2 linked regions of the Rhodospirillum rubrum ATCC 11170 genome follow. The protein of the gene in region 1 interacts with the protein of each later gene in a pairwise test. Links are inferred from orthologs where the notes say so. Each region holds a gene or a part of one and is shown in the gene's direction. Other genes may lie near its edges.

Region 1 (15,635 bases):
ACGCAAAATTTGCGGCGTAATCACGGCGGAAACCCGGGTTTATTGGCGCCTTCAAAATGGTCATTCGGGGTGTCATGCTCAAAAAATGGGTAGTCGTTCGCCCGGCTTCCAGCAAAGGGGAGGTGACATGAATAACGCAACCGAATGTGGCGCGGTTGTACATGCGGAAGGATGGGGTGATTGGCTCCAAGGTCTTGCCCTCGCCCTGGCAATGCTGCTTTGCGGTGGATTGTTTTTCCCCGCCCAGGCCCAGGACCCGACCAACCCCTGGCTGACCCCGAGCCGGCCCAGCCCGGAGGAGCCGCCCTTGCGCAAGGTGCTCAATATCACCGAGAGCGACTGCCGGCGGCTAACCGCCCATTACCCCGAACCGGGGGTGGCCTATGAGGCGGGCCACGATGTCAACGGCCGGCCGGTGGTCGGCGCCGATCTCGAGGATTATTCGGCCCTGACCGGCGGGGTGGAGCGGGGGTTCTCGTTCCAGATCGCCATCGATCCCTTCGCCCAGGCGGGGATGACGCCGCCGGCCGCCTTTCAGTCGCCCTCGATCTATATCGGCCGGCTTGATTACGATGTCGCCTCCGGTCAGGCGATGATGAATGGCCGCCCCTTGGACAACGGCGCCGGCGCCGTCATCGCCCAGGCCTGCCGCGAGCATGGGCGGGGTCGTTCCCGCTGATGCTTTGAGCGCCTTGGAAACCGCACGATCAAGGACTAGAGTGCGCCTTCCTTTCGCCCCGCCGTTTTTGTGACGACCCCTCTCGGATAGAAATCAACCATGCGCCTGTCCCGCTTTTTGCTGCCCACCCTCAAGGAAACCCCTTCCGAGGCGGAAATCGTCTCCCATCGGCTGATGCTGCGCGCCGGCATGATCCGCCAGCACGCCTCGGGCATCTATAACTGGCTGCCGCTGGGTCTGCGCGTGCTGCGCAAGATCGAACAGGTGGTGCGCGAGGAACAGGATGCGACCGGCGCCCAGGAAATCCTGATGCCGACCATCCAGTCGGCCGATCTGTGGCGCGAAAGCGGGCGCTATGACGATTACGGCAAGGAAATGCTGCGCATCGTCGACCGCCACGAGCGCGACATGCTCTATGGCCCCACCCACGAAGAGGTGGCGACCGATGTCTTCCGCAAGAATGTCAAAAGCTACCGCGCCCTGCCGCAGAACCTCTATCAGATCCAGTGGAAGTTCCGCGACGAGGTGCGCCCGCGCTTTGGCGTGATGCGCGGCCGCGAATTCCTGATGAAGGACAATTACTCCTTCGATCTGACCTATGAGGGCGCCCGGCACTCCTACAACAAGATGTTCGTGGCCTATCTGCGCACCTTCGCCCGCCTGGGGCTGAAGGCGATCCCGATGGCGGCCGATACCGGCCCGATCGGCGGCAAGCTCAGCCATGAATTCATCATCCTGGCCGATACGGGCGAAAGCGCCGTGTTCTGCCATCGCGACCTGCTCGACAAGCCCGCCCCCGAGAATGTCGATTACGACTCCGACCTTCAGCCGCTGGTCGATTCCTGGACCAGCCTCTATGCCGCCACCGACGAGATGCACCGTCCCGACCATGGCGTGCCCGAAGGCGATCTGGTCAGCGCCCGGGGTATCGAGGTCGGCCATATCTTCCATTTCGGCACCAAATATTCGGCGCCGATGGGCGCCACCGTCACCGCGCCCGATGGCTCGAGCCAAGCGGTGTTCATGGGGTCTTACGGCATCGGCGTGTCGCGTCTGGTCGCCGGCATCATCGAAGCCAGCCACGATGACAACGGCATCATCTGGCCCGATGGTGTCGCCCCCTTCGATATCGGCGTGATCAACCTCAAGGTCGGCGACGCCGCCACCGATGGCGTCTGCGCCGATCTTTATGGCCGTCTGCGCGCGGCCGGCAAGGACGTGCTGTTTGACGATACCGACGACCGCGCCGGCGCCAAATTCGCCACCATGGATCTGATCGGCCTGCCCTGGCAGGTGATCGCCGGACCCAAGGGCGTGGCCAAGGGCATGGTCGAGTTGAAGGAACGGGCCACCGGCGAACGCCACGAACTGTCGATCGACAGCGCCCTGGCCAAGCTTCTCGGCTGATCGTTCAAGGGGCGCGGCGCGCGACACCGGCGAGCCCGGTTTTTCGAAAGTGTGCCGCCCCCTGTTTGCGACTTGTGGATCAAACCAACGGGACGAAGGCGATGGATGTCGCGATCCTGCTATACGACGGGCTGACGCCGCTTGATGCGATCGGTCCCTTCGATGTGCTGGGCAAACTGCCGCGCGCCCGGGTGCGCACGGTGGGTATCGAGCGCGGCAATGTGCATTCGCGCGGGGTCTCGCTGACCCTGCACGCCGATAACGCCCTGACCGAGGTCAACGCCCCCGATGTGGTGGTGGTGCCGGGCGGGGCGGGGGCCGATGAACTGGCCCATGATCCGATGATCCGCGCTTGGTTGCGCAAGGTGGTGCCAACCAGCCGGGCGGTGTTGTCGGTCTCCACCGGATCGCTGATCCTGGCCGGGGCCGGGGTGCTGGAGGGCCGCGAGGCGACCACCCATTGGCGGGCCCTTGACCTGCTGGCCGGGTTTGGCGTGCGCACCAAGCCCGAACGCATCGTGACCGATGGCACGATCACCACGGCGGCCACGGCCGCCGCCGGCCTCGATGCCTCCTTCCTGATCGCCGAACGGCTTTGCGGCCGGGCGGTGGCCGAGGCCATTCAGCTTTTGATCGGCTATGATCCCGAACCGCCGCTAGCCGCCGGAGACCTGTTCAAGGCCCCGGCGGAGCGCATCACCCTGGCTCGCACCGGATTGGCCCACCCATGATCTTCAACGCCTTTGAACGGATGATGGCCGGCCGCTACCTGCGGGCCCGGCGCAAGGAAGGCTTCGTTTCGGTGATCGCCGGATTTTCCCTGGCCGGCATCGGCCTGGGGGTGGCGACGCTGATCATCGTCATGGCGGTGATGAACGGCTTCCGCGAGGATCTGATGGGCCGGATCTTCGGCCTGAACGGCCATCTCACCGTTCTTGGGCAATACGACGTGATGATGGATTACGACCGCGCCACCGATATCATTCGCGGCATTCCCGGGGTGCGGGCGGTGACGCCGACGGTTGAAGGGCAGGTGATGCTGACCGACAACGGCCGCTCGGTCGGCGGGCTGGTGCGCGGCGTGCGCCCCGAAGACCTGCGCCAGCGGCCGATGCTGGCCAATGCGGTGATCGCCGGCTCGCTCGATGATCTGCGCGGCCAGGATTCGATCATGATCGGCAATCGTCTGGCCGAGAATTTCGGGCTGCGGGTTGGCGACAAGCTGACCCTGGTTTCGCCCAAGGGCAAGGTGACGGCCATGGGCACCGTGCCCCGGGTGCGCGCCTATACGGTGCGCGTTATCTTTTCCATCGGCATGAGCGAATACGACAGCAGCTTCGTCTTCCTGCCCCTTGAGGCCGCCCAAACCTATTTCCAGGTGCCGACCGAAGGCGTCAACCATCTGGAGGTGGTGGTCGACCATCCCGACCGGGTGGGCGAGGTGGCGGGCACCATCGCCTCGACCAATGGCCTGGGCGGCATCCGCCTGCGCGACTGGCGCCAGACCAACGCCACCTTCTTCAATGCGCTGCAGGTCGAGCGCAACGTGATGTTCCTGATCCTGACCCTGATCATCGTCGTCGCCGCCTTCAATATCATCAGCGGCCTGATCATGCTGGTGAAGGACAAGGGCCGCGATATCGCCATCTTGCGCACCATGGGCGCCTCGCGCGGGGCGATCATGCGCATCTTCTTCCTGGCCGGCGCCGCCGTCGGCGTGACCGGCACCCTGGCCGGCCTGCTGCTTGGCGTGCTGTTTTGCCAGAACATCGAAGCCATTCGTCAGGGCCTGCAAAGCCTGCTTGGCGTCGAATTGTTCAATGCCGAGATCTATTTCCTGGCGACGATGCCAGCGACCATGGACCCCCATGAGGTGATGAACGTCGTGCTGATGGCTTTGGGCCTGTCGTTCGCCGCCACCCTCTATCCAGCATGGCGGGCGGCGCGCACCGATCCCGTGGAGGCCCTGCGCAATGAGTAAGTCCCCTTCCGTCTCCAGTCCGCAGACCGCCCCCGGTCCGCAGACCGCGCCCGGTCCGCAGGCCAGCAAGGTGCCGCAGGCGGCCTTGCGCTTGGATAAGGTCACCCGCTCGTTCAGCCAGGGCCGCGAGGTCCTCAACGTGCTGACCGGGGCCGATCTGGCCGTCAACCCGGGCGAGATCGTCGCCCTGGTCGGGCCCTCGGGGGCGGGAAAATCCACGCTTTTGCAGATTTGCGGGCTTTTGGAAAAACCCACGGCTGGCGAGGTGCGGATCGGCGGCATCAGCTGCGGCCAATTGTCCGAGGATCGCCGCACCCTGTTGCGCCGCGATCACTTGGGCTTCGTCTATCAGTACCACCACCTGCTGCCCGAGTTCTCGGCGGCCGAGAATATCGTCGTGCCGCAGATGATCGCCGGGATCGGCCGCAAGCCGGCCCTGGCGCGGGCGGCCGAGCTTCTGGCCAAGATGGGGCTTTCTGAGCGCCAGGACCACCGGCCGGGCCAGCTTTCGGGCGGCGAGCAACAGCGGGTGGCGATTTGCCGGGCTTTGGCCAACCGCCCCAAGCTGCTGCTGGCCGACGAGCCGACCGGCAACCTTGACCCCAATACGGCCGAGCGGGTATTCCAGGCCCTGCTCGATCTGGTGCGGGGCGAGGGGTTGGCGGCCCTGATCGCCACCCATAATCCCGATCTGGCGCGGCGCATGGACCGCATCGTCACCTTGCGCGAGGGCAAGGTGGTGGCCGCCTGATTATTGGTTTGGGAGCATGGGGTGACATTAAGGATCAGAGCGGCCGAGCCGGCCGATGTCGGGGCCATCTTTCAGGTGCGGACCGCGGTTACCGAGAATAGTCTGACGATCGCCCAACTCACCGAAATGGGGATCACGACCGCCTCGATCACCGCGATGATCATCGAAAGCCCCTGTGCCTGGGTGGCGGTGGAGGGCGAGCGCGTCGTTGGCTTTTCCATGGCCGATCTGGAGGACGGGTCGCTGTTCGCCGCCTTCGTCCTGCCGTCCTACGAAGGCAGAGGCCTTGGCAAGCGGCTGGTCCAAGCCGCCGAGGCCGCCCTGTTCGCACGCCACCGCGTCGTTTGGCTTGAAACGGGCAAAACAACCCGCGCGGCGGGTTTTTATCGCCACCTGGGCTGGGCGAACGAAACCGATCATGGGGACGGCGATATCCGCTTGGAAAAATCGCGCCCCTGATGTCCGCCTCGGCGGCCTGTTCGTCGCCCTGATCCCCGGGTGAGTCATGAATAATCCCAGTCTCTCGATCCGCGCCTATGACGGGGCGGCCGATCTGTCCAGGCTCTCGACCATTTGGTTCGAGGCCTCGCTTCAGGCCCATGCCTTCATTGGCGAAAAGCGCCTGCGCGAGCAACGGCGCCTTATCGAGGAAATCTACCTGCCAAAGGCGGAAACCTGGGTGGCCTGTTCGGGGGGGAGCGCCGTGGGCTTCATCAGTCTGCTCGATACGTTCATCGGCGGCCTGTTCGTCGCCCCGGACCAGCAGGGGCGGGGCATCGGCAAAGCCCTTGTCGCCCATGCCTTGGCGCGGACAGGAGAGCTGCGGCTGGAGGTTTATACGGCCAACCAGCAGGCGTTTTCCTTCTACACCAGCCTCGGATTTAAGGAACTCTCGCGCAGGGCCGAGGATGACGAGGGCATGCCGTTCGAGAATGCCGCTTTGCGCCTGACGCTCTGACACGGCCGCCTAAGGCGGGCGTGTTCGCCAAGCGTTCCCGCTGACAAAGGCCGCCGATCCGTGGCATGGTTGGCCCATGCCCGATCCATCCCCCGCTTCGTCCGCCCTCGCCGGCGGCTCCCCCGCGAATGGCTTTGTCCATCTGCGGGTTCACACCGCGCTCTCGATGTCCGAGGGGGCGATCCAGGTCAAGGCGCTGGTTAAGCTCTGCGCCAAGATGGGAATGCCCGCCGTCGCCATCACCGACAGCGGCAATCTGTTCGGCGCCCTTGAGCTTTCGGTTACGGCCTGCGACATGGGCGTTCAGCCGATCATCGGCTGCCAGATCGCCGTGCGCAACGAAGAGGTGCGCGAGCGCGGATTTGGCGCCGGGCGCGATCTGCGTGCGCCCGATCCCGATGCCGTGGTGCTGCTGGCCAAGAACGCCAGCGGCTATGCCAATCTGATGAAGATCGTCTCGCGCTCCTTCATCGAAGGCGACGGCAGCGAGGCGCCCCAGGTGCGGCTGGCCGATATCGAGGCCCTGAACGACGGGCTGATCTTGCTGACCGGCGGCGTTGGCGGGCCCTTGGGGCGGCTGCTGCGCGAGGGCCGGCGCGACGAGGCCGCCGCCATCCTCGCCCGCCACAAGGAGCATTTCGGCGACCGCGTCTATGTCGAGATCCAGCGCCATGGCATGGCCGATGAAGACCGCATCGAAGCCGATCTGATCGATCTGGCCTATGCCCAAAACGTCGCGCTGGTCGCCACCAACGAGCCCTATTACCCCGACCGCGCCATGTTCGAAGCCCATGACGTGCTGATCTGCATGCAGCAGAAAACCGTCATCGGCGATGAGACCCGGCGGCGGCTGACCCCTGAGCATTATTTCAAGCCGGCCAACGAGATGCGGGCCTTGTTCGCCGATCTGCCCGAGGCGGTGGACAACACCCTGGTGATCGCCAAACGCTGCGCGGTGATGAGCGAGAAGCGCAAGCCGATCCTGCCCCACAGCCCGGCGGTCAAGGGGCGGACCGAAGCCGAGGCGCTTTGCGCCATGGCCGAGGAAGGCCTGGATAAGCGCCTGGAAAAGCACGTTTATCGCGAAGGCATGAGCGAGGCCGAGCGGATCGAGATCGCCAAGCCCTATCGCGAGCGCCTAGCCTATGAGCTTGATGTCATCATCAAGATGGGCTTCCCCGGCTATTTCCTGATCGTGGCCGATTTCATCCAATGGGCCAAGGACGCCGATATCCCGGTGGGTCCGGGGCGTGGGTCGGGGGCGGGATCGTGCGTGGCCTGGGCCCTGACCATCACCGACCTTGACCCCTTGCGCTTCAGCTTGCTGTTCGAGCGGTTCTTGAACCCCGAACGCGTGTCGATGCCCGACTTCGATATCGACTTCTGCCAGGACCGCCGCGAAGAGGTCATCCGCTATGTTCAGCGGGAATACGGCTATGAGCGCGTCGCCCAGATCATCACCTTCGGCAAGCTGCAGGCCCGCGCCGTGCTGCGCTCGGTCGGCCGTGTCTTGCAGATGCCGCTCGGCTATGTCGATAAGATCTGCAAGATGGTGCCCAATAATCCGGCCGCGCCCGTCACCCTCAAGGAAGCCATCGAGGCCGAGCCCCAGCTGCGCGATCTGCAGAAAAACGACGAGATGGTCGCCCGCCTGCTTGATATCGGCATGAAGCTGGAGGGGCTCTATTCCCACGCCTCGACCCATGCGGCGGGTGTGGTGATCGGCGATCGTCCCCTTGATAATCTGGTCGCGCTCTACCGCGATCCCCATTCCGATATGCCCGTCACCCAGTTCAACATGAAATGGGTGGAGCAGGCCGGTCTGGTGAAATTCGACTTCCTCGGCCTGAAAACGCTGACGGTCTTGCAGCATGCGGTGCGCCACATCGCCAAGCGCGGCATCACCGTCGATCTGCTTGACCTGCCTTTGGATGACCGCCGGAGCTACGACATGCTGGGGCGCGGCGAGACCAGCGGCGTCTTCCAGCTTGAAAGTACGGGGATGCGCGACGTTCTGCGCAATATGAAGCCCGATACCCTGGAAGACATCGTCGCCATTGTCGCCCTCTACCGCCCGGGGCCGATGGACAATATCCCCAGCTACATCAAGCGCAAGAAGGGCGAGGAAGAGGTTGTCTATCTTCATGATTCCCTAGAGCCGATCCTCAAGGAAACCTATGGCATCCTGATTTATCAGGAACAGGTGATGCAGGCGGCCCAGATCATGGCCGGCTATTCCCTGGGCGGCGCCGATCTGCTGCGCCGGGCCATGGGCAAGAAGATCAAGGCCGAGATGGATACCCAGCGCGCCCTGTTCGTCGAAGGGGCGGGCAAGCGCGGCACCTCGGAGGCCAAGGCCTCGGAGGTTTTCGACCAGATCGCCAAATTCGCCGGCTATGGCTTCAATAAATCCCATGCCGCCGCCTATGGGCTGGTCGCCTATCAAACCGCCTATCTGAAGGCCAACTACCCCGTCGAGTTCATGGCCGCCACCATGACCTATGACATGCACAACACCGACAAGCTGGCTGTTTTTAAAGGGGAATTGCGCCGCCTTGATATCCCCTTGCTGCCGCCGGACGTCAATCGCTCCTTTGCCGTTTTCGGCGTCGAGGACGGCGCGGTGCGCTATGCCCTGGGCGCGGTCAAGAACGTCGGCGCCGCGGCGATGGACGCCCTGGTCGCCGAACGCGAGGCCCGGGGACCGTTCAAGGATCTGGCCGATTTCGCCCGTCGCCTGGATGGCAAGGTCATCAACAAGCGTCTGCTCGAAAACCTGATCAAGGCCGGGGCGCTTGATAGCCTTGATGGCGATCGCGCCAAGCTGCTGGCCAATGCCGATGTGCTGATGCGCCACGCCCAGGCCGCCGCCGAGGATCGGGCGTCCAACCAGTCGAGCCTGTTCGGAGGGGCCGGGGCGACCTCGGAACCGCCGATGAAATTCCGCGCTTGCGCCGCCTGGACCATCACCGAGACCCTGGCCCATGAACGCGACGCCATGGGCTTCTATTTGTCGGCCCATCCCTTGGACATCTATGGCGACAGCCTGGAGCGCCTGGATGTGGTGCCGATCGAGATGCTGCCCGGCCATCTGCGCGGCGGCGGCAGCGGCGCGGTCAAGCTGGCGGTCACCCCCGGCGCGCGCAAGGAGCGCATCGGCAAAAGCGGCAGCCGCTACGCCTTCGTCGAATTATCCGACGCCACCGGCTCGTGCGAGACCATGGTGTTTTCCGAGGTTTTGGGGGCCAGCCGCGAGTTGCTCGATTCCGGCCGGCCGTTGCTGGTCCGCGCCGACGCCCGGCTCGAGGGCGAAGAGGTGCGGTTGCTCGCCCAAGCGATCGAACTGCTCGACGACGCCGTCGCCCGCGCCGCCCGCCGCATCAAGGTGTCGTTTAGCGACAGCGGACCGATCCCGCGGCTGGCCGAGATCATCCGCGCCGATGGCCCGGGCAATCGCAATATCCTGTTGGTCGCCGATCTTGGCGATCGCGAGGTGGAGTTCCGCTTGGACGGTGGCTTCGCCCTGCGCTCGGAAACCCTGGCCGCCTTGCGCAATGTGCCCGGCGTGGGCGAGGTGCGCGAGGTTTAGGCGGGGAAGGCGGGGGGGTAAGATCATGATCAGGATCACACCTCCCGTGTCTTCATGTTTAGGTTGCATCCTCGGGGAAAACGGCAGAGATTCGTTGAGTGGATTAAAAGACGTAAGAAGACTGCGGATACCCCGATGCTTCGCAACAAACGTGTTGTCGTCAAGATTTCGGTTATCGTCGCCATCATGGGACTCGCGCTGTGCGTGACCGTCGGCTGGCTGCTTAAGTCTCAATACGACGCCCTTCTCGATGAGCGGGTGACTCAGACGCGGGTGCTGACCGAGGCCGCCGTCGGGGTCGCGACCAAGCTGCAGGCCGAGGTTTCCGCCGGGAGGCTCACCCGCGATCAGGCGATCGAGACCTGGAAGACCGCGCTCAATGGCATGACCTATGGGGACAATGGCTATCTCTTCGCCTATGCCGTGGACGGTATCAATCTGGTTCTGCCGCCGCGTCCCGATCTGGTCGGCAAGCCCGTCGTCGATCGGGGGGCCTTTCTCGCCCTTCAGGCGGCGGCGACGCGGGGGCCGGGCGGCGGGCGGCTTGATTATGTCTGGCCCCGGGTCAAAGGGGGGCCGCCCATCCCCAAGGTGAGTTGGGCGATGGAGATTAAAGCCTGGGGCGCCCTGGTGGGGACGGGGATCTTTGTCGACGATGTCCAGGCGATTTTCTGGGCGAAACTGCGCGAGGCGATGCTGATCGGCGGCCTGTTGAGCGCGGTCGCCATCGTGCTGGTCTCGCTAATTTCCCGCGACCTTTCGGCGGTTCTCGGCGATATCGCCCAGCGCATGGCGCTGATTTCCGGCGGACAGGTCGATATCGCCGTGCCCAACCAGGATCGGCGCGACGAGGCCGGAGCCATGGCGCGCTCCCTTGAGGTCTTTCGCGGCAAAGTCGCCGAGACCGAGCACCTGCGCGGCGATCAGGAACGCCTCAAGGCCTCGGCCGAAGCGGCGCGCAAGGCCAGTCTGGTCGAGTTGGCCAAGCGCTTCGAGGACTCGGTCAATAGCGTGGCCCAGGCGGTCGCCAAAGGGGCGCGGACGATGGACGAAAACGCCAGGACGATGTTCGGCTTGGCCAATGTCACCCGCGAGAAGGCCAGCGATTCTTCGGTGATGAGCGAGCGCACCAACGCCAACTTCCAAACGGTGGCCTCGGCGTCGGAACAACTCTCGGCCTCGATCCGCGAAATCGCCAACCAGACCGACAAGGCGCGGGTCACCAGCCAGCAGGCGGTGGAAACCGCCGATCAATCGGCCGATCGCATGGCCGGGCTGGTCAGCGACGCCGAAAAGATCGGCGCGGTGATCACCCTGATCGAGGCTATCGCCAGCCAGACCAACCTGCTGGCGCTAAACGCCACGATCGAAGCGGCGCGGGCCGGCGACGCCGGCAAGGGTTTCGCCGTGGTCGCCCATGAGGTCAAGAACCTGTCGACCCAGACCCGCAAGGCGACCGAGGACATTCGGGGCCAGATCGAACGGGTCCGCGCCTCGGTTTCGGCCGCGGCCAGCGATATCGCCACGATCAGCCACGTCATCCACGATATCGCCGAGGCGGCCGGGGCGATCAGCGCCGCCGTCGAGGAACAAGGGGCGGCGACCAAGGAGATCTCGCGCAGCGTGCAAGAGGTCTTGTCGACTTCGGAAAGCGTCTCGCACGATATCCGCACCCTGGCCGAGGCGGCCCGGGAAACCGAAACCACCGCCGGCGCCTTGCGCGACACCGCCGGCGGGCTTGGTCAGGCGGCGACCACCTTGCAAGAAAAGGTCGACGGCTTCCTGGGCGATCTGCGGCACGGATAGGGTCGTAACGGTTTGACCGCGAGGTGGATTCCACTGGGACGGCGGGAGGTAAGCTTATAACCAAGCCCCTGCCTCCCCGCCCTTGTGTTTCGGTTGCGCCAATGGGGAAAACGGCACAAATTCGTCGGGCGGATCAGGGGAAGTGCGAAGCCCACGGATAACGCGATGCTTCGCAACAAAAGAGTCGTCGTCAAGATTTCGGTCATCGTCGCCATCATGGGACTCGCGTTGTGCGTGACCGTCGGCTGGCTGCTTAAGTCTCAATATGACGCCCTTCTCGATGAGCGGGTGGCCCAGACGCGCGGGCTGACCGAGGCCGCCGCCGGGGTGGCGACCAAGCTGCAGGCCGAGGTCTCCGCCGGTAAAATCAGCCGCGATCAGGCGATTGGGACCTGGAAGACGGCGCTCAACGGCATGATTTACGGCGGCAATGGCTATCTCTTCGCCTATGCCATGGACGGCATCAATCTGGTTCTGCCGCCACGTCCCGATCTGGTCGGCAAGCCGGCGGCCGATAGGGGAGTCTTCCTCGCCCTTCAAGCGGCGGCGAGGCGGGGACCGGGGGGCGGGCGGGTTGATTATGTCTGGCCCCGGGTCAAGGACGGGCCGCCCATCCCCAAGGTGAGTTGGGCGATGGAGGTTCCGTCCTGGGACTTGCTGGTGGGGACGGGGGTCTATGTCGACGATGTCCAGGCGATTTTCTGGGCGAAACTGCGCGAAGCGATGCTGATCGGTGGCCTGCTGAGCGCGGTCGCCCTCTTGCTGGTCTCGCTGATCTCCCGCGACCTTTCGGCGGTTCTGGGTGATATCGCCAAGCGCATGGCGTTGATTTCCGGCGGCAAGATCGATATCGCCGTGCCCCATCAGGATCGGCGCGACGAGGCCGGAGCCATGGCGCGCTCCCTTGAGGTCTTTCGCGGCACGGTGGCCGAGACCGAGAAATTGCGCGGCGATCAGGAACGCCTCAAGGCCTCGGCCGAAGCGGCGCGCAAGGCCAATCTGGTCGAGTTGGCCAAGCGCTTCGAGGATTCGGTCAATAGCGTGGCCCAGGCGGTCGCCAAGGGGGCGCGGACGATGGACGAAAACGCCAGGACGATGTTCAGCCTGGCCAATGTCACCCGGGAGAAGGCCGGCCAGTCCTCGGCGATGAGCGAGCGCACCAACGCCACCTTCCAAACGGTGGCCTCGGCGTCGGAACAACTCTCGGCCTCGATCCGCGAAATCGCCAACCAGACCGACAAGGCGCGGGTCACCAGCCAGCAGGCGGTGGAAACCGCCGATCAATCGGCCGATCGCATGGCCGGGCTGGTCGATGACGCCGAAAAGATCGGCGCGGTGATTACCTTGATCGAGACCATCGCCAGCCAGACCAATCTGCTGGCGTTGAACGCCACGATCGAGGCGGCGCGGGCCGGCGACGCCGGCAAGGGCTTCGCCGTGGTCGCCCATGAGGTCAAGAACCTGTCGACCCAGACCCGCAAGGCGACCGAGGACATTCGGGGTCAGATCGAACGGGTCCGCGCCTCGGTTTCGGCCGCCGCCAGCGATATCGCCACGATCAGCGACGTCATCCACGATATCGCCAAGGCGGCCGGGGCGATCAGCATCGCCGTCGAGGAACAGGGCGCGGCGACGACCGAGATTTCGCGCAGCGTGCAAGAGGTTTTGTCGACTTCGGCCGACGCCTCGCGCGATATCCACACCCTGGCCGAAGCGGCCCGGGAAACCGAAAGCACCGCCGGCGCCTTGCGCGACACCGCCGGCGAGCTTGGTCAGGCGGCGGCCAGCTTGCAAGAAAAGGTCGACGGCTTCCTGGGTGATCTGCGGCAAGGATAAGGGAAAGGGGCCCTTTCAGCGCGATCGGTCTTTTTCTTGCGCTCTTTGCGTGCTGGGGTAAACTGGTCAGGCAAGCGGAGGAGGGGGCGATGAGGGCATTCTGTCGGTTTGTCGGGGCCGCTTTGTTGCTGGTGGGATTGGCCGGGCCGGCCTGGGCCGATTCCTTGCCCAAGCTGGCCATCGATGCCGATCATGTGACGGTGTCGGGGATCTCCTCGGGCGCCTATATGGCCAATCAGTTCCATGTCGCCCATTCGGCGCGGGTGGATGGCGCCGGGTTGGTCGCCGGTGGTCTGTATGGCTGCGCCGTTTCCACGGTCGTCAACGACAAGGTGATGGCGACGGCCTCGCGCGCCCTTGCCCACTGCATGCGTCAAAGCGCGTTTCTGGAAAGCGCCGACCGCTTTGTCGGTATCGCCCGCCAGCTTGAGCGGGCCGGGGCGATCGACGCCCTGGCCGGATTGCGCGGCGATCGGGTTTATCTGTTCACCGGCGAGGCCGATACGGTCGTCGGCGCCAAGGTGGTGAGGACGGCGGCCGAAGCCCTGGGGACGCTGGGGGTGACCACCACCCTGGTGAGTTCGCTTCAGGGAACCCCGGGCGCCGGGGCCAAGGCCGGTCACGCCTTTCTGACCCCCGATCGCGGCAATGCCGCCTGTTCGGCCGAAAAGAGCCCCTTTTTCAACGCCTGCCGCTACGATCAGGCCGAAGCCATCCTCAAGGTTCTCTATGGGCCGTCTCTGGCTCCGCCGGCCCCGGTCCTGTCCGGGCGGCTTTCGCGCTTTGACCAGTCGGCCTATGTACGGGGGGGGAATGCCATCAAGGCGTCGCTGTGGGACGAGGGGCTTGTTTATGTGCCCGCCGACTGCGCCGCGGGCGCGGCCTGCCGGCTGCATATCGCCTTCCATGGCTGCAAGCAGTCCGATCAGGTGCTGGGGTCGGCGGAGAAGTTCTGGGATCTGGCGGGCTATAATGGCTGGGCCGATACCAACCACATCGTCGTGCTCTATCCCCAGGCCCGGGCCATCGGCGCCACCGAGGGCTTTCCTTTGACGGCGATCAACCCCGAGGGCTGCTGGAACTGGTGGGGCTATGGCCTTGATGGAAAATTCCTGGGCCGCGAGGGGCTGCAGATCAGCGCGGTGAACGCGATGATCAACGCCCTGGCCGGGCGCTAGGGGGCGGCAAGGCGCCATTCCCTCCTTGCCAACGGCGAGCGGGAAGGTTAAATACCGGCCACACCACGCACGCGGGATTCGCGGCCGTCCGGAAAATATCCGGCGCGGCCGTTCCGGTGTCGAAGGGCTTTCTGGCCTTTTGACTCAACTGTCCCGCGGAGGTTCAACCGGAAAAGGAAAGACGCCACCATGGCTCTCCCCACATTCTCCATGCGCCAGCTCATCGAAGCGGGCTGTCACTTCGGCCACAACACCCGTCGTTGGAACCCGAAGATGGCGCCCTACCTTTATGGTCAGCGCGATAACGTTCACATCATCGATCTGCAGCAGACCGTGCCGATGCTCTATCGCGCCATGCAGGCCGTGCGCGATGTCACCGCCGGCGGCGGTCGCGTGCTGTTCGTCGGCACCAAGCGTCAGGCCCAGGATGTGGTCGCCGAGCACGCCCGTCGTTGCGGTCAGTATTATGTGAACCACCGTTGGCTTGGCGGCATGCTGACCAACTGGAAGACCATTTCCCATTCGATCAAGCGTCTGCGCGATCTGGAAGAGCGTTTCGGCGGTGGCGACCTGTTGGGTCTGACCAAGAAGGAGCAGCTCAACCTCGGCCGCGAGAAGGACAAGCTCGATATGGCTCTGGGCGGCATCAAGGAAATGGGCGGTCTGCCCGACATGCTGTTCATCATCGATACCGTCAAGGAGAGCCTGGCGGTCAACGAAGCCAACAAGCTGGGTCTGCCGGTCGTCGCCGTGATCGATTCGAATTCCGATCCGCGTGGCATCACCTATCCGATCCCCGGCAATGATGACGCCATTCGCGCCATCCAGACCTATTGCGAGCTGATCAGTGGCGCCGCCATCGACGGCATCCAGGCTCAGCTCGGCGCCGCCGGCGTCGACGTCGGTGCCGCCGAGATCGTGCCGGCCGAGACCCTTGCCGCCGAAGCCCCCGCCGCCGAGCAGCAGCCGACCGCCTGATAAGCAAGGCCGACCGCCAGGGCAGGGCCCCCCCGAGACCAGATGGCGGCGTGCAGACGCCGCCATCTTTTTGGTTCGGCTCCCGTGCCCGGAGCCGCCCGCCGATCCGATACGCTCATCGTCGCCCTCCTTCCAGCCGTTCCCGGCCCCTGCGCCGTACCCGAGGGAAGGGCGTCCGCCCTAACGAAGCACTGATTTCCAAGAGAGGACTCCCCATGGCCGAGATCACCGCCGCCCTCGTCAAGAGCCTGCGCGAGCAGACCGGCGCAGGCATGATGGATTGCAAGAAGGCCCTGACCGAAACCGCGGGTGACGTGGAAGCCGCCATCGACTGGCTGCGCAAGAAGGGCCTCGCCGCCGCCGCCAAGAAGGCCGGGCGCACCGCCTCGGAAGGTCTGGTCGGCATCGCCACCGCCGGCACCGCCGGCGCCGTCGTCGAAGTCAACGCCGAGACCGATTTCGTCGCCCGCAA
Region 2 (14,450 bases), 2.3 Mb from region 1 along the record:
GCCTGTGCCGGAGCCTATCAGATCGAGGGACTCGGCTTGCAGTTGTTCGCCGCGATCGAGGGCGATCTGTTCTCGATCCAGGGATTACCCCTGTTGCCGCTGCTTGATTTCCTGCGCCCCCATGGAGTTCTGCTGTCATGATCACCGGCAAGGCCCGGGTCGCCGGGGTGATCGGCTGGCCGGTCGGTCATTCGCGCTCGCCCCGTCTGCATGGCTTCTGGCTGGCCCGCCACGGCATCGATGGCGCCTATGTGCCCTTGGCCGTCGCCCCCGAGGCGCTGGAGCGCGCCCTCGCCGCTCTGCCCGCCCTGGGGCTGGCCGGGGTCAATGTCACCGTTCCCCATAAGGAGCACGCGCTGGCGCGCATGGACGCCCTGACCGAACGGGCGCGGCGGATCGGCGCGGTCAATACCATCGTCTGCCAGAGCGATGGCCGGCTGCTTGGTGACAACACCGATGGCTTCGGCTTTCTTGAGAACCTGCGCCAGCGGCGGCCGGACTGGCGGGCCGGGCACGGTCCGGCGGTGGTGCTGGGCGCCGGCGGCGCGGCGCGGGCGGTCTGCGCCAGCCTGCTCGAGGCGGGCTGTCCGGCCCTGACCCTGGTCAATCGCGATCAGGGGCGGGCCCGCGCCCTGGCCGAGGCCCTGGCCGCTTGGTCGCCGGTGCCGATCACCCTGGCGACCTGGGACGAGGCGCCCCGGACCCTGGGCGGCGCGGCGCTGCTGGTCAATACCACCTCGTTGGGCATGGTCGGCCAGCCGCCCCTGGATCTGGACCTACGGGGCCTCGCGCCGAGCGCCCTGGTCACCGATATCGTCTATGCCCCCCTGGAAACTCCCCTGCTGGCGCGGGCCCGGGCTTTGGGCCTGGCCACCGTCGATGGCCTGGGCATGCTTCTCCACCAGGGGCGGCCGGGGTTCGAGGCGTGGTTCGGCGTCGCCCCCGAGGTTGACGACGCGCTGCGCGCCGCGGTTTTGGGTAAACCTTAGCAAAGGGCTGCCCAGCGATGGCGGCGAAAAGCCTGGGCGATCGCCTGCGGCGGCGGGCGGCACGATGGCCGGTGATCATCGGGCTGACCGGGTCGATCGGCATGGGGAAAAGCACCCTGGCCCGCATGGCGCGGCGCCTTGGCGTGGCCGTCCATGACGCCGATGCCACCGTTCACGCCCTGCTTGGCCGACGCGGGGCGGCGGTGGCGGCGGTGCTGGCGGCCTTTCCCGGGGTTGGCACCCTGACAGAGGGCATCGACCGCAAGGCCCTTGGCGCCCGGGTCTTTGGCCGGCCGCCGGCCCTGGCCCGGCTGGAAGCGATCCTTCATCCGCTGGTGCGCCGTCGCGAGGCAGCCTTCCTGCGGTGCTGCGGTTTGGGACGGCGCAAGGTGGTGATCTTGGACGTGCCGCTGCTTTTTGAAACCGGCGGCGAGCATCGCTGCGACCGGGTGATGGTGGTCAGCGCGCCGGCTTTCCTGCAAAGCCAGCGGGTTCTGCGGCGCCCGGGGATGACGGCGGCGCTTCTGGCCGATATCCGCGCCCGCCAAACCCCCGAGGTGGTGAAACGGCTCAACGCCGAGGCGGTGGTGCCGACCGGCCTGGGGCCACGGCCGGCCTTGCGGGCCCTGCGCGCAAACCTCACAATGGCCCGATCGGGCGTGCGCCGCTGGCGCCGCGGCAAGAGGACCTATCGACCCCATGCGTGAAATCGTTCTGGATACGGAAACCACCGGGCTGGATCCGGCGACCGGCGACCGGCTGGTGGAAATCGGCTGCATCGAGCTGATCAACCACATGCCGAGCGGCAATGACCTGCATCTTTACGTCAATCCCGAGCGCGACATGCCGCCCGAAGCCTTCCGCGTTCATGGCCTGTCCGAGGCGTTTCTCGCCGATAAGCCGCTGTTTGCCGAGGTCGTCGACGAATTCCTGGCCTTTATCGGCGAGGATCGGCTGATCATCCATAACGCCGCCTTCGACATGAAATTCCTCAATGCCGAATTGGCCCGCCTGAAGCGGCCGCCGCTGCCGATGAGCCGAGCGCTCGATACCCTGCGCATGGCCCAGGCGCGCTTTCCCGGGGCTCAGGCCAGTCTGGACGCCCTCTGTCGGCGTTTTGGCGTCGATACCTCGTCGCGCACCAAGCATGGCGCCCTGATCGACTGCGTGCTGCTGGCCGAGGTTTATCTGGAACTGATCGGCGGGCGTGAGCCCGGGCTCGCCCTGTCGGCCGACAAGCGCCGCGACGGGGCGGCGGTGCAGGTGGCCCGCCCGTTCCGCGCGCCACGGCCCCATGCCGCCAGCCCCGAAGAACTGGCCGCCCACGAGGAGTTTCTGAAAAAGGTCAAGGATCCGATCTGGCGGCGCGACGCGCCCAATCCCCCGTCGTAACAACGGCGGCAGGAGAAAGTTTCCCGGCGTTTTGAGCAAATCCCAAGCGATCTGGACCGGATCGCGGCGACGATTTGCTTGACGATCAAGATGGTGGAGCGGTGTGGGGGAACCAGATGTCCCACGCACCGCTCCAACCCGGGAGAGGAGAAGATCAGTTTGCCGCGGCGTTCTCGGCGGCGGCCTGGGACTGGGCGGCCTGAACGCGGTTGCGATACATGGCGGCGAAATCCAGGGGCTGGATCATCAACGGCAGGAAGCCGCCGTCGCGGGTGAGGTCGGCCAGGATGTTGCGGGCGAAGGGGAACATCAGGCGCGGCACTTCGATCAGCAGCACCGGATGGATATGCTCGTCGGGCAGGTTGACGGTGGCCACGGCGCAATAATCAAGCTCGGCGATGAAGGCCACCTTGCCCTTGATACGGCCTTCGATGCGGAATTTGAGGCTGACTTCGAAGAAGCGCTCGCCAACCGGGGTGGCCGTGACATCGACATTGATCGGCACTTCGGGCTGACCGTCGAGTTCGGCGAAGATCCGCGGGGCGTTGGGCACCTCGAAGGACAGATCCTTGATGTACTGGCCGTTGATGATCAGGGGGGCCTGGTCGGCACCCGGGGTAGCGGTTTCGTCGCTCATGGTCTCTCTCTAATCGGCTTTGACGGGCTGTGCCGGGATTGTCGGGCGGGCACAGGCGTATCACGATGGACCCGGGGGCTCAACCGCCCGCCGGGGGGAAGCTGTCGGGCCCCTTTTAGGACTTCTTTGCCCAGGGATTGGTGTCTTTCGTCTTGGTAAGATCGACCGGCGGGGTTTTTTCCGCAGACGCCTCGACCTCGACCTCGACGAAATCGCCATCGATCACCGGACCCTTGCCGCCGCCCGGTTGCGGACCAAGGCCCGATCCGGGACCGAAGGGGGCCTGGGCGCCACCCTGCAGGTCAAGGCCGTGGAGCGAGACCGAGGTTTGCAGCCGCTTGGCCAGGACGCCGCGCAACGCGTCGCGGATCGGCGCGATCAGCAAAAGCAGGGCGGCGACATCGGTGACGAAGCCGGGAATGGCCAGCAGAAAGCCGCTAGCCAGCAGGCAGGCGCCATCGAAGATCTCCTTGACCGGCAGCGTCCCGGCGTCGAGGGCGGCCCGCGCCCGGGTCAGGGTGATCAGACCCTGAAAGCGGATCAGGGCGATACCCGCCAGGGCCGACAGAATGACCAGACCAACCGTCGGTCCCGCCCCGATCGCCTCGCCCACCTTGATGAAAGTGGCGATCTCGGCGATCGGCAATCCGACGAACAATGCGAACAGCGCGATACCCATACTTGCTGACCTCCCCGGAGCGCCTTATTTTTGGAACAGTCATCATAGCACCCTCCCCGGGTCGGGGTTCAACCGGTAGGTTAGGACCCTGGTGCGGGGAGAAGCGCTTTTCGACGATTGCCTAAGGCCAAAAAAACACGGATGGCCGGTGGTACGCGGCGGATAGTTGCGTTAGGGTGCCCCACGCCAAACCTCCAGACCGGGCCGCCATGAACGAAGGCTTTCAGTATATCGATATCATCTTTTTCGCTATGATCGCGGCTTTTCTCGTCTTGCGGTTGCGAAGCGTGCTGGGTCGTCGCACCGGAGAGGAGCAACGCCGCCCCGATCCCTTTGCCCAGCCCGAAAGCGCCCAAGACAACGTGATCGACCTGTCGGGCCGCAAGGCCGTGGCCGGGCGACCGGGGGATGGCACGCTGGCCGGGGGATTGACCCAGATCCAGTTGACCGATCCGTCGTTTTCGCCCGAGGGCTTTCTGATCGGGGCCAAAGCGGCCTTCGAGATGATTCTGATGGCCTATGCCAAGGGTGACAAGGCGGTGCTCAAGCCCCTGCTCGCCGGCGAGGTCTTTCAGAATTTCAGCCGGGCGATCGACGAGCGCGAGCAGGCCGATGAAACCATGGAGACCGATCTGGTCGGTTTCAAAAGCGTCGAGATCCTGCGCGCCGGCATGGATGGCCAGGATGCCCTGGTCACCGTCAAATTCGTCACCGAACAGGTCAATTCCGTGCGCGACAAAAGCGACACGGTGGTCGACGGCAATCCCAATCAGGTGGAAGAGGTCACTGATATCTGGACCTTCCGCCGCGATACCGTGTCGAACGATCCCAATTGGGACCTGATCGCCACCCAAGTCCCCGAGGAATGAGTTCCCGGGCATGGGCGCGATGAACGGCACGTCCGGGCGGCGGCTGTCGACGGCAACCCGGGTCGCCGCGATGGCCGGGGTTCTGCTGCTGGCGGCCTGCGGCGGTCCGTCGTCGCGTCCGGGCCTGGTCAGCCGGCCGGCGGGCGTTGCCGGACCGGTCTCCTATCAGCGCGTCGCCATCGAAGGGCTGCCCGGCTGGTCGACCGACCGCGTCGCCGATGCCCTACCGGTGTTCCGGCGGTCGTGCGAGCGGCTGCGCGCGGTTTCCCCGAATTCCATGGTCGGACCCTCGGTCTGGGGATCGCGGGCAAGCGATTGGCAGGCGGCCTGTGCCGTCGCCGCCCGCCTTCCGGCCTTCGATGACGACGCGGCCCGGCGGTTCTTCGCCGAGCGCTTCCAGGCTTGGCAGGTGACCGGGGCGGGCGATCCCACCGGTTTGTTCACCGGCTATTACGAAGCCGCCCTTGATGGCTCGCTTTCGCCCAGCGCCGTCTATTCCACCCCGATCTACGGCGTGCCGCTTGATCTACGCATGGAAGGCGGCAAGGGCATGCGGGTATCGGGGGGGCGCAGTCTGCCCTATCCCGATCGCGCCGCCATCGAGGAGGGCGCCATTTCCGGTGTCGCCCCGGTGATCATGTGGGCGCGCGATCCGGTGGACGTGTTCATGCTCCATATCCAGGGCTCGGGACAGGTCCGCCTGCCCGATGGCCGGATCCAACGCATCGGCTATGCCGCCAACAACGGTCATCCCTTTGTCGGCATCGGCGCCATCATGCGCGATCGCGGCCTGGGCGACGGGTCGTCGATGATCGCCATCCGCGCTTGGTTGCGCGCCAATCCGGCCGAGGGCCGCGCCCTGATGCGCGAAAACCCGCGCTTCATCTTTTTCCGCCCGATCGAGGGCGAAGGACCGATCGGCGCCCAGGGTCTGCCTTTGACCGGCGGGCGCAGTCTGGCCGTTGATCCGTCCAGCGTTCCCTTGGGCGCCCCGGTGTGGCTGGCGACCTCGGATGCCCACGGCGAAACCGTCAACCGCCTGATGGTCGCCCAGGATACGGGCAGCGCCATCAAGGGCGCGGTGCGCGGCGATTTCTTCTGGGGAAGCGGCGAGGAGGCGCTTTACCACGCCGGCGGCATGAAGTCGGCCGGGCGGTACTGGGTGCTTGTCCCGCGCGGCGGGCGCAACGCGGTTGCGCAAAACTAGGGCTTGGATTTCTTGTCAAAGGCCCGCCATCGGGCCATTCTGCCCAATGGGAGTGGCCAGGACCCTGGCGGGGAAGGCTCCATGAGCCCCCGCCGCTGGCCGCCCGCTCGTTGCTCTAAGAGATCCTCACCCTCCTTAGCCAGACGCCCCGCGCGTCCAGGAAGACAGTCAGACCGACCATGACCGACGACAGTCCACTCGGGGGCCCGCGCGTCGGGTTCTTCATCACTTGCATGACAGACCTGTTCCGCCCGACGGTGGGATTCGCCGCCATCCGCCTGCTGACCCGCGCCGGCTGCCGGGTCGAGGTTCCCGCCGATCAAACCTGCTGCGGCCAGCCCGCCTTCAATTCGGGGGCGCGCGATCTGGCCATCACCCAGGCCAAGCGGGTGATCGAAACCTTCGAAGGCTTCGATTATCTGGTCGGCCCCTCGGGAAGCTGCCTGGGGATGATCCGCGTCCATTACCCGGCCCTGCTCGCCGAGGATGCGGCCTGGGCCGGGCGGGCCCGCGCCCTGGCGGAGCGCAGCTTCGAAGTGATGTCGTTTCTGACCGATGTGCTCGATTGGGATGATATCGACGCCCGCTTCGATGGCGTTGTCACCTATCACGACACCTGTTCGGGGGTGCGCGAGGTCGGGATTAAGGCCCAGCCCCGGCGTCTGCTGGCCAAGGTTCGCGGGCTCGAACTGCGCGAACTGGCCGCTCCCGAGGAATGCTGCGGCTTTGGCGGAACCTTCTGCGTGAAGTATCCCGAGATTTCCGGGCGCATGGTTGACGAAAAACTGCGCGATGCCGAGGCGACCGGCGCCACCACCCTGCTTGGCGGCGATACCAGCTGCCTGCTCAATATCGCCGGTCGCGCCCGGCAAATCGGCTCGCCTTTGGCGGTGCGCCACGCTCTCGAGGTTCTGGCCGGAATGGCCGAGGGCCCCGGATTGGGGGATGGCGCCGAGACCCCGCCAAGCCCTCGCGTCCCCCATCCGGTCTGAAGGACGCGCCCCATGGATCCCAAAAGCCGCGCATTCAAGGACAACGCCCGCAAGGCGCTGACCGACGACACCCTGGCCTCGGCCTTGGGCACGATGAAGGCCGGTTTCCGCCGCGCCCGGGCCGAGGCGATCGGGCGATTGCCCGAATTCGACGCCCTGCGCGATGCCGGCCGCGACCTGAAAAACCATGTTCTGGACAATCTCGATTTCTATCTGGAGACCTTCGAAGCCAAGGTGATCGCCCAGGGCGGCCACGTTCATTGGTGCCGCGACGCCGCCGAGGCCCGCGAGACCATTTTGGCCATCTGCCGCGACTCGGGCGCGAAAACGGTGACCAAGGGCAAGTCGATGATCACCGAGGAGATCGGCCTCAACGCCTATCTCGAGGCCAATGGCGTCACGCCGATCGAAACCGATCTGGGCGAATACATCATCCAGCTGCGCGGCGAGACCCCCAGCCACATCGTCGCCCCGGCCATCCACCTGCGCCGTCCCCATGTCGCCGAGGCCTTCCGCAAGGCCCATACCCAGTTCGCTGCCGATCGCCGGCTGGAAGAGCACCGCGATTTCCTCGACGAGGCCCGCGCGGTGATGCGGGGGAATTTCCTGGCCGCCGATGTCGGCATCACCGGCGCCAATATGATGATCGCCGAGACCGGATCGACGGTGATCGTCACCAACGAGGGCAATGGCGATCTGACCCAGTTGCTGCCGCGCGTGCATGTCGTGGTCGCCAGCCTGGAAAAGATCGTGCCGACCCTTGATGACGCCGCCCTGGTGCTGCGCCTGCTCGCCCGTTCGGCCTCGGGTCAGGACATGAGCGCCTATACCACCTTCTCCACCGGCCCGCGCCGGCCGGACGACGTCGATGGCCCCGACGCCTTTCATGTCGTGCTGCTCGACAACGGCCGTTCCGACATGCTGGGCACGGGTTTTCAGGAGATGCTGCGCTGCATCCGCTGCGCCGCCTGCATGAACCACTGTCCGGTCTATGGCGCCATCGGCGGCCACGCCTATGGCTGGGTCTATCCCGGGCCGATGGGCTCGGTGCTGACCCCGGCGTTGATCGGGCTGGAGCAGGCGGCCGATCTGCCCAACGCCTCGACGCTGTGCGGGCGCTGCGAAGAGGTTTGCCCGATGCGCATCCCCTTGCCGCGCATGCTGCGCCACTGGCGCGAAAAGGAATTCGAGCGCCATCTGACGCCAAAGCCGGCGCGCTTCGGCCTTGGCGCCTGGGCCTTCGTCGCCGCCCGCCCAGGGCTTTACCGGCTGACGACGCGGTTGATCGCCGGGGCGCTGTCGCGCCTTGGCGGAAAACGCGGCCATCTGCGCTCGCTGGGGCTGGCCAATGGCTGGACGGCGGTGCGCGCCATGCCCGCCCCCGAAGGCCGCACCTTCATGGACCGCTGGCGGCAGGGGGAGCGGCCATGACGTCTCCTCCGCCCGAGCGGCCGCCGGAAAACCCCTCCGAGCCGCCGCGGATCGAGCCCGATCTGCCGCAGCCGCCCTCGGCGGCCGAATTGCGGGCGCGCGCCCTGGCCAAGGCCAAGCACCTTGAACGCGATCGGGCGCTGCATGAAAGAATGCGGATAGCTCACGAGAATGGCCTGATCACTTTTTACACGAACTTCCGCCACCTTAATCGGGGGGGGTCGCCGGTGTTCAGCGTCACCGATAATATGGTGCCGTTGCTGTCTTTGCTGCTGATCAGCGTCGGCTTGCTGTTCGTGTCGATTTTCGCCGGTCTTGGGGCTTTGATCTTCACGTCGATAGCCTATCTTTTCCTTTTGCGGCCCTGGATCGCCCGGCGCCTGCGCGAGCGGACCATTCGCAAGATGATGGAAAGCGCCCATAACTGGACGGTGCTTTGGCAGTTTGGCGGCATTGTCATCACCTTGGCGTCCAATCCCCGTATCGGCTGCGCCGCGCCGGGATCGGACTGGCGGGCGATCGCGCGCAGCTTCGTCGCCCACGCGCAAGGGCCGGGTCTGGGGGTCGGTGAACACGACGCCCGACCGTTCACCGACGGACCGCGGTGAGTCGGGGAGCGGCGAGCGGCGACCAGGGTTCCCGCACACCGCTCTAAATCTTGATCTGGCGGCCTGCGGCCGATTACGAAAAAATCTTATGGAGACTCCAGTGGCTATGACCAGCGCCCGCGATAGCGTTCTCGGCTCGATCCGCCGCGGGCTGCGCCGTGGCCCCCTGACGGGGGCGGCGGCCGAGGCTTTGCGCGCCCGTTTGGCCAATCCCCCCCCCGGTCCGCTGCCCGAACGGGCCAAGGGCGCCGGCGAGGATCGGCTTGCCCGGTTCATCGACATGGCCGAGCGGGTCTCGGCCAGCGTCGCCCGCGTCCAGGGCCTTGATCAGCTCGCCCCCGCCCTCGCCGAGTATCTGAAGGCCCATAATCTGCCGACCACCGTGGTCGCCAGCGACGATGCCATCCTTGATGGGCTGGCCGATCATCCAATGCTCACCGTGCGGCGCGGTCTGCCGACGCCGGGCGATACGGTCGCCGTGGTTCCCGCCTTTGGCGCCATCGCCGAAACCGGCACCCTGGCTTTGCGCTCGGGGTCCGAACGGGCCTCGACGCTGAATTTCCTGCCCGATACCCATGTCGTCGTTCTGCGCGCGGCCGATTTGGTCGGCGGCCTAGAAGAGATCTGGGCGCGGCTTAGGGCCGAGGGCCAAGGCGCTCTGCCGCGCACGATCAATTTCATCACCGGTCCGTCGCGAACCGGCGATATCGAACAGACCATTCAGCTGGGGGCGCATGGCCCCTTGCGCCTGCATATTCTGATCGTCGATGAGTCGGCGTAAGTATGGCCTGACGCCCGAGGATCTTCAGGCCTGGGAGCAGCTTGCCCGGACGACGCGGCCTTTTGATCGCGCGGGGCGCGGCGCCCCGCCGGCCCCGCCGCTTCCCCCCGAAGCCGCCGCCGGGCGGCCGGCCGATCCCTCCCCGTCCCCTCCGCCCCCGGTCCCGCCTGCGGGGCCGGCCGGTGCCCGTATGCGCCCGCCGGCGCTCGGCGATTTGCGTTCCGGTCACCTTGTCGATATGGATGGCCGCACCGCCGGTCGCCTCAAGCGCGGCCGGCTCGACATCGATGGCCGCATTGATCTGCATGGCATGACCCAGGAAAGCGCCCATGCGGCCCTGCGCGGCTTCCTGCGGCGCGGCCGCGAGCAGGGCTGGCGCTGCGTGCTGGTCATCACCGGCAAGGGCGGCAGGTCGGGGGACAGCGGCACCGGGGTTCTGCGCCGCGCCGTGCCGATGTGGTTGAACGGTGTCGATCTGCGGCCGCTGGTCGTGGGCTTCATCAACGCCACCCCGCGCCATGGCGGCGAAGGGGCGCTGTATGTCATGCTGCGCCGTCGCCGCGAGTCCGGGCCATGACGCCCTTTGGCGCCCGCCTGCGCGCCCTGCGCGCGGCGCGCGGCCTGACGCTAAAGGCGATGGCCGAAGACCTCGGCTTGTCGGCGGCCTATCTTTCGGCCCTCGAACACGGCCGGCGCGGGCGCCCCGCCCCCGGTCTGGTGATGCAGATCTGTGGATTGTTGGGCTTGATCTGGGATGACGCCGAGGACCTGAAACGTCTGGCCCTGGTCTCCCATCCCAAGGTGACTCTCGATACCGGCGGCTTGGAGCCGACGGCGACCTTGCTGGTCCATGAACTGGCCGAGGTCCTCGAGACCCTGGACCCGGGCGAGATCGAGTCCTTGCGCGCCCTGCTGCGGGCGGCCCGTCGATCGGCCCGCCCGCGATAGGGGTTCCCCGGTCTACACCGGTTTACAGGATGAACCGCGACAGATCGGCCTTGGCGGCCAGGGCGCCGACGCGCTCCTTGACCATGTCGCGGGTGACGACGATGGTTTCGCCCGAACGGTCGGTGGCGGTGAAGCTGATCTCCTCGAGCAGGCGCTCCAGGACCGTATGCAGGCGCCGCGCCCCGATGTTTTCGACCGAGCCGTTGATTTCGGTGGCAATCTCGGCGATGGCCTCGACCGTGTCGTCGGGAAACTCCAAGGTGACGCCCTCGGTCGCCAGCAGGGCCTTGTACTGGGTGATCAGGCTGGCTTCGGGTTCAAGCAGGATGCGCTTGAAATCGCCGGCGTTGAGCGCGCTCAACTCGACGCGGATCGGCAAACGGCCCTGCAGTTCGGGCAGCAGATCGGCGGGCTTGGCCGTATGGAAGGCGCCCGAGGCGATGAACAGCACGTGGTCGGTCTTCACCGGACCGTATTTGGTTGAAACCGTCGTGCCTTCGATCAGCGGCAGCAGGTCGCGCTGAACGCCCTCGCGGCTGACGTCGCCGCCCCGGCGTTCCGACGCCGTGGCGATCTTGTCGATTTCATCAAGGAAGACGATGCCGTTGTTCTCGACGGCGGCGATGGCGGCTTTGACCACCTGCTCCTCGTCGAGCAGCTTGTCGGCCTCCTCGCGCACCAGAACGGCGTGGGAGTCTTCGACCGTCATCTTGCGCGCCTTGGTGCGGTTGCCAAAGGCCTTGCCGAAGATGTCGTTGAGATTGAGCATGCCCATCTGGGCCCCGGGCATGCCCGGAATATCCATGGTCGGCAGGGCACCGCCGCTGTCTTGGACCTGAACCTCGATCTCCTTGTCGTTGATCTGGCCTTCGCGCAGCATCTTGCGGAACTTCTGGCGGGTTTCGGGCGAGGCGCGATCGCCGACCAGGGCATCGAGCACCCGCTCCTCGGCGTTGGCCTCGGCCTTGGCGTTGACTTGCTTGCGCAGGCGGTCGCGCTCCTGGGTCAGGGCGGTTTCCACCAGATCGCGGATGATGCTTTCCACGTCGCGGCCGACATAGCCGACCTCGGTGAATTTGGTGGCCTCGACCTTGAGGAAGGGGGCCTGGGCCAGTTTGGCCAGACGGCGGGCGATCTCGGTCTTGCCGACGCCGGTGGGCCCGATCATCAGGATGTTCTTGGGCAGCACCTCGTCGCGCAGGGCCTCGGACAGCTGCTGGCGGCGCCAGCGGTTGCGCAGGGCGATGGCGACGGCGCGCTTGGCGTCCTTCTGCCCGACGATGTGGCGATCAAGCTCGGAAACGATCTCGCGGGGGGTGAAGGCGTTCATAGGACTTCCACGGTCAGATTGTGGTTGGTGTAGATGCAGATATCGGCGGCGATCGCCAGCGAGCGCCGGGCGATGACCTCGGGATCGAGATCCTCGCTGACCAGGGCGCGGGCGGCGGCCAGGGCAAAGGGACCGCCCGAGCCGATGCCGATCAGCCCGTCTTCGGGTTCAAGCACGTCGCCCGTGCCCGTCAGCACCAGCGAGACGCCCTTGTCGGCCACGGCCATCATCGCCTCGAGCCGGCGCAGATAGCGATCGGTGCGCCAGTCCTTGGCCATTTCCACGCAAGCCCGGGTCAACTGCCCGGGGTATTGCTCCAGCTTGGTTTCCAGGCGCTCGAACAGGGTGAAGGCGTCGGCGGTGGCTCCGGCGAAGCCGGCGATCACCGAGCCGCCGGCCAGCGGCCGCACCTTGCGGGCATTGGCCTTCATCACCGTATTGCCGAAGGTGACCTGACCGTCGCCGGCGATCACCACCTTACCGTTCTTGCGCACCGACAAAATGGTCGTGCCGTGCCAGACGATGGAATTGTCCGAGGGGGAGGCTGGGGAGGAAGACATGGCGGAGTGGGATCCTCGTCCGGGAAGGGGGCGCGCGGTCGATGGGGGTGGGCGCAAGGCCGCGAAACGGGTGGCGCGCCGCGAAAGCTTTGTTTTAGGCGAAAAGTCACCGACACAACATGGGAAAAACCCCCGTCGCCGGTCAAGGGGCGTCGGAGGGGCGGGTGAAAACACCAGCGGAAAGGTTATCAAGGGGGGGTAACGGTGGCGGGCCGGGGCGGCACCGGGGGGGGGTGCGGCGGCTTATCGGCCGGACCGGGGCTTGGGAGCCCGGGCCGGCCGGCAAGACCGGGTTAGTCCCGCCCGGACAGGCTTTTAAGCAGATCAAGGGCCCGCTTGCGCACCGTATCGGTGGGCAGGCGCCAATAGGCGCGGATCAATTCGAGCGTCTCGTTCTTCTGCAAAGGATCCTGTTCGTAGGCGGGGATCGCCGGCTCGGACAGGCCGGAGCCGGTAATGTCGGGAACAATCGGCGCCAGTCGCGCCGAAGTCACTTCGTCGCCGATATCTTCGAAGAAAAAGGCCACCGGGACGCCCAGAACCTTCGAAATATCGTATAAACGGCTGGCGCTGACACGATTGCTGCCGCGCTCGTACTTCTGGATCTGCTGGAAGGTCACGCCAACGGCGTTGGCGAGCTGTTCCTGACTCATTCCAAGCAGGGTTCGACGCAGTCGCAGACGGCGACCAACATGCACATCAACGGGATCAGGCGACTTATTGATGCCATCTCCCAGGGTCTCTTCGGTTTTTGACCTTCTCACGTTCTTGCCCCATGATCTAGACGGGTTTGACCATGTGAACCCGGTTTTAAAACCTTAGCGTGTCCGGGTTCACGACTCCAGTTCTTTCAAAGGCTGGGCGGCGATGATGGCTTTTTTTATCCTTGCATTCCGCCCATTTACCGCATCCTGACTAGGATGCTTTTGGAGAAATACTCGGCATGCGACAGGCCACCGTCACGCGCGCAACCAAGGAAACAGAGATAACCGTCTGGCTCGACCTGGATGGAACCGGGCAATACGAGGTTTCAACGGGCATCGGCTTCCTTGACCACATGCTGGAGCAAGTATCGCGCCATAGTTTGATGGATCTGCGGGTACATGCCAAAGGTGATACTCACATCGATTTCCACCACACGACCGAGGACACTGGACTGGCGATCGGTCAGGCGGTGACCCAAGCGTTAGGAGATCGCAAGGGAATTCAACGGTATGGCTCGGCTCTCATCCCTATGGACGAGGCGCTGACCCAGGTTGCGGTGGATCTGTCCAATCGGCCCTACCTCATCTGGAAGGTCGATTTTTCCCGGGACAAGCTAGGCGATATGGATACCGAACTCTTCAAGGAATGGTTCCAGGCATTCTCTCAAACAGCCGGCGTAACGTTGCACGTTGCAAATCACTATGGGGAAAACAACCACCACATCGTTGAATCCTGCTACAAAGCCTTGGCACGCGCGCTCCGCCAAGCTTGGGAAATAGATCCCAGGAAAGCGGATGCGGTCCCCTCCACCAAAGGGGTGCTTGGTGGCACCCTCTAGAACACGTTGAGACCGTTTTCCTCATCCTTTGGTCGGATGTTTCGGAAACGGCCGGCGGTAACTGACCATGGAATAATTCAACTCGCAAGTAGATTGAGCATCGATGGGAAACGTTTCCAGGGGTGGCGGGTCACGCCATCCCTTGGCATGACCCTCGCCAACCTGCTAAAACCGCTGCGCGGGCCAGCCGGAAGACGGTCGCTATCGGTGCGATTTTCCACGGTCTTTTGGGTCTTTTCCGCTTTTTTGACAGGCTCCGGGCCCGGGTTGGCGCCCTGCCCGGCGCCCTCATCGGGGTCCAGGCTGTGATGCGTGTCGCGCTTATCGATTATGGCTCGGGCAATCTCCGTTCGGCGGCGAAAGCCCTCGAACGGGCCGCTCGCGACGGTGGAGTCGCCGCCGAAATCGTCGTTACCCGCGATGTCGAGGGGGTCCTGGGGGCCGATCGCGTGGTGCTGCCCGGCGTCGGCGCCTTCGCCAATTG

The links.
Region 2: the proteins of dnaE (region 1) and dnaQ interact in binary tests that used the Escherichia coli proteins (3 or more experiments, as listed by UniProt). The link is inferred for Rhodospirillum rubrum ATCC 11170 from one-to-one orthologs.

What each region holds. Positions count from the first base shown.
Region 1 is NC_007643.1:1,855,990-1,871,624, forward strand. Bases 5,472-9,565 are described here. They hold dnaE (DNA polymerase III subunit alpha), read left to right. Parts: upstream 5,472-5,852; coding sequence 5,853-9,365; downstream 9,366-9,565. Other genes in these bases: RRU_RS08205 (GNAT family N-acetyltransferase), read left to right, coding at 5,472-5,776; RRU_RS08215 (methyl-accepting chemotaxis protein), read left to right, coding at 9,501-9,565. In the rest of the region: RRU_RS08175 (hypothetical protein), read left to right, coding at 128-679; proS (proline--tRNA ligase), read left to right, coding at 779-2,086; RRU_RS08185 (DJ-1/PfpI family protein), read left to right, coding at 2,188-2,817; RRU_RS08190 (lipoprotein-releasing ABC transporter permease subunit), read left to right, coding at 2,814-4,067; RRU_RS08195 (ABC transporter ATP-binding protein), read left to right, coding at 4,060-4,818; RRU_RS08200 (GNAT family N-acetyltransferase), read left to right, coding at 4,840-5,277; more of RRU_RS08205, read left to right, coding at 5,324-5,471; more of RRU_RS08215, read left to right, coding at 9,566-11,171; RRU_RS08220 (methyl-accepting chemotaxis protein), read left to right, coding at 11,337-13,007; RRU_RS08225 (periplasmatic short-chain-length polyhydroxyalkanoate depolymerase PhaZ1), read left to right, coding at 13,097-14,185; rpsB (30S ribosomal protein S2), read left to right, coding at 14,375-15,163; tsf (translation elongation factor Ts), read left to right, coding at 15,379-15,635. UniProt on the Escherichia coli protein: DNA polymerase III is a complex, multichain enzyme responsible for most of the replicative synthesis in bacteria. This DNA polymerase also exhibits 3' to 5' exonuclease activity. The alpha chain is the DNA polymerase catalytic subunit.
Region 2 is NC_007643.1:4,138,448-4,152,897, reverse strand. The notes cover bases 626-3,534. They hold dnaQ (DNA polymerase III subunit epsilon), read left to right. Parts: upstream 626-1,688; coding sequence 1,689-2,381; downstream 2,382-3,534. Other genes in these bases: RRU_RS18640 (FxsA family protein), read right to left, coding at 3,134-3,534; secB (protein-export chaperone SecB), read right to left, coding at 2,536-3,018; coaE (dephospho-CoA kinase), read left to right, coding at 1,007-1,696; RRU_RS18660 (shikimate dehydrogenase), read left to right, coding at 626-989. Also shown: RRU_RS18665 (Maf family protein), read left to right, coding at 1-141; more of RRU_RS18660, read left to right, coding at 138-625; more of RRU_RS18640, read right to left, coding at 3,535-3,697; RRU_RS18635 (Tim44/TimA family putative adaptor protein), read left to right, coding at 3,907-4,566; RRU_RS18630 (murein transglycosylase A), read left to right, coding at 4,586-5,773; RRU_RS18625 ((Fe-S)-binding protein), read left to right, coding at 6,007-6,765; RRU_RS18620 (LutB/LldF family L-lactate oxidation iron-sulfur protein), read left to right, coding at 6,778-8,196; RRU_RS18615 (hypothetical protein), read left to right, coding at 8,193-8,804; RRU_RS18610 (LutC/YkgG family protein), read left to right, coding at 8,911-9,585; RRU_RS20155 (Smr/MutS family protein), read left to right, coding at 9,572-10,162; RRU_RS18600 (helix-turn-helix domain-containing protein), read left to right, coding at 10,159-10,533; ATP-dependent protease ATPase subunit HslU, read right to left, coding at 10,556-11,863; ATP-dependent protease subunit HslV, read right to left, coding at 11,860-12,423; RRU_RS18585 (helix-turn-helix domain-containing protein), read right to left, coding at 12,717-13,187; imidazoleglycerol-phosphate dehydratase HisB, read left to right, coding at 13,367-13,966; imidazole glycerol phosphate synthase subunit HisH, read left to right, coding at 14,275-14,450. UniProt on the Escherichia coli protein: DNA polymerase III is a complex, multichain enzyme responsible for most of the replicative synthesis in bacteria. The epsilon subunit contain the editing function and is a proofreading 3'-5' exonuclease.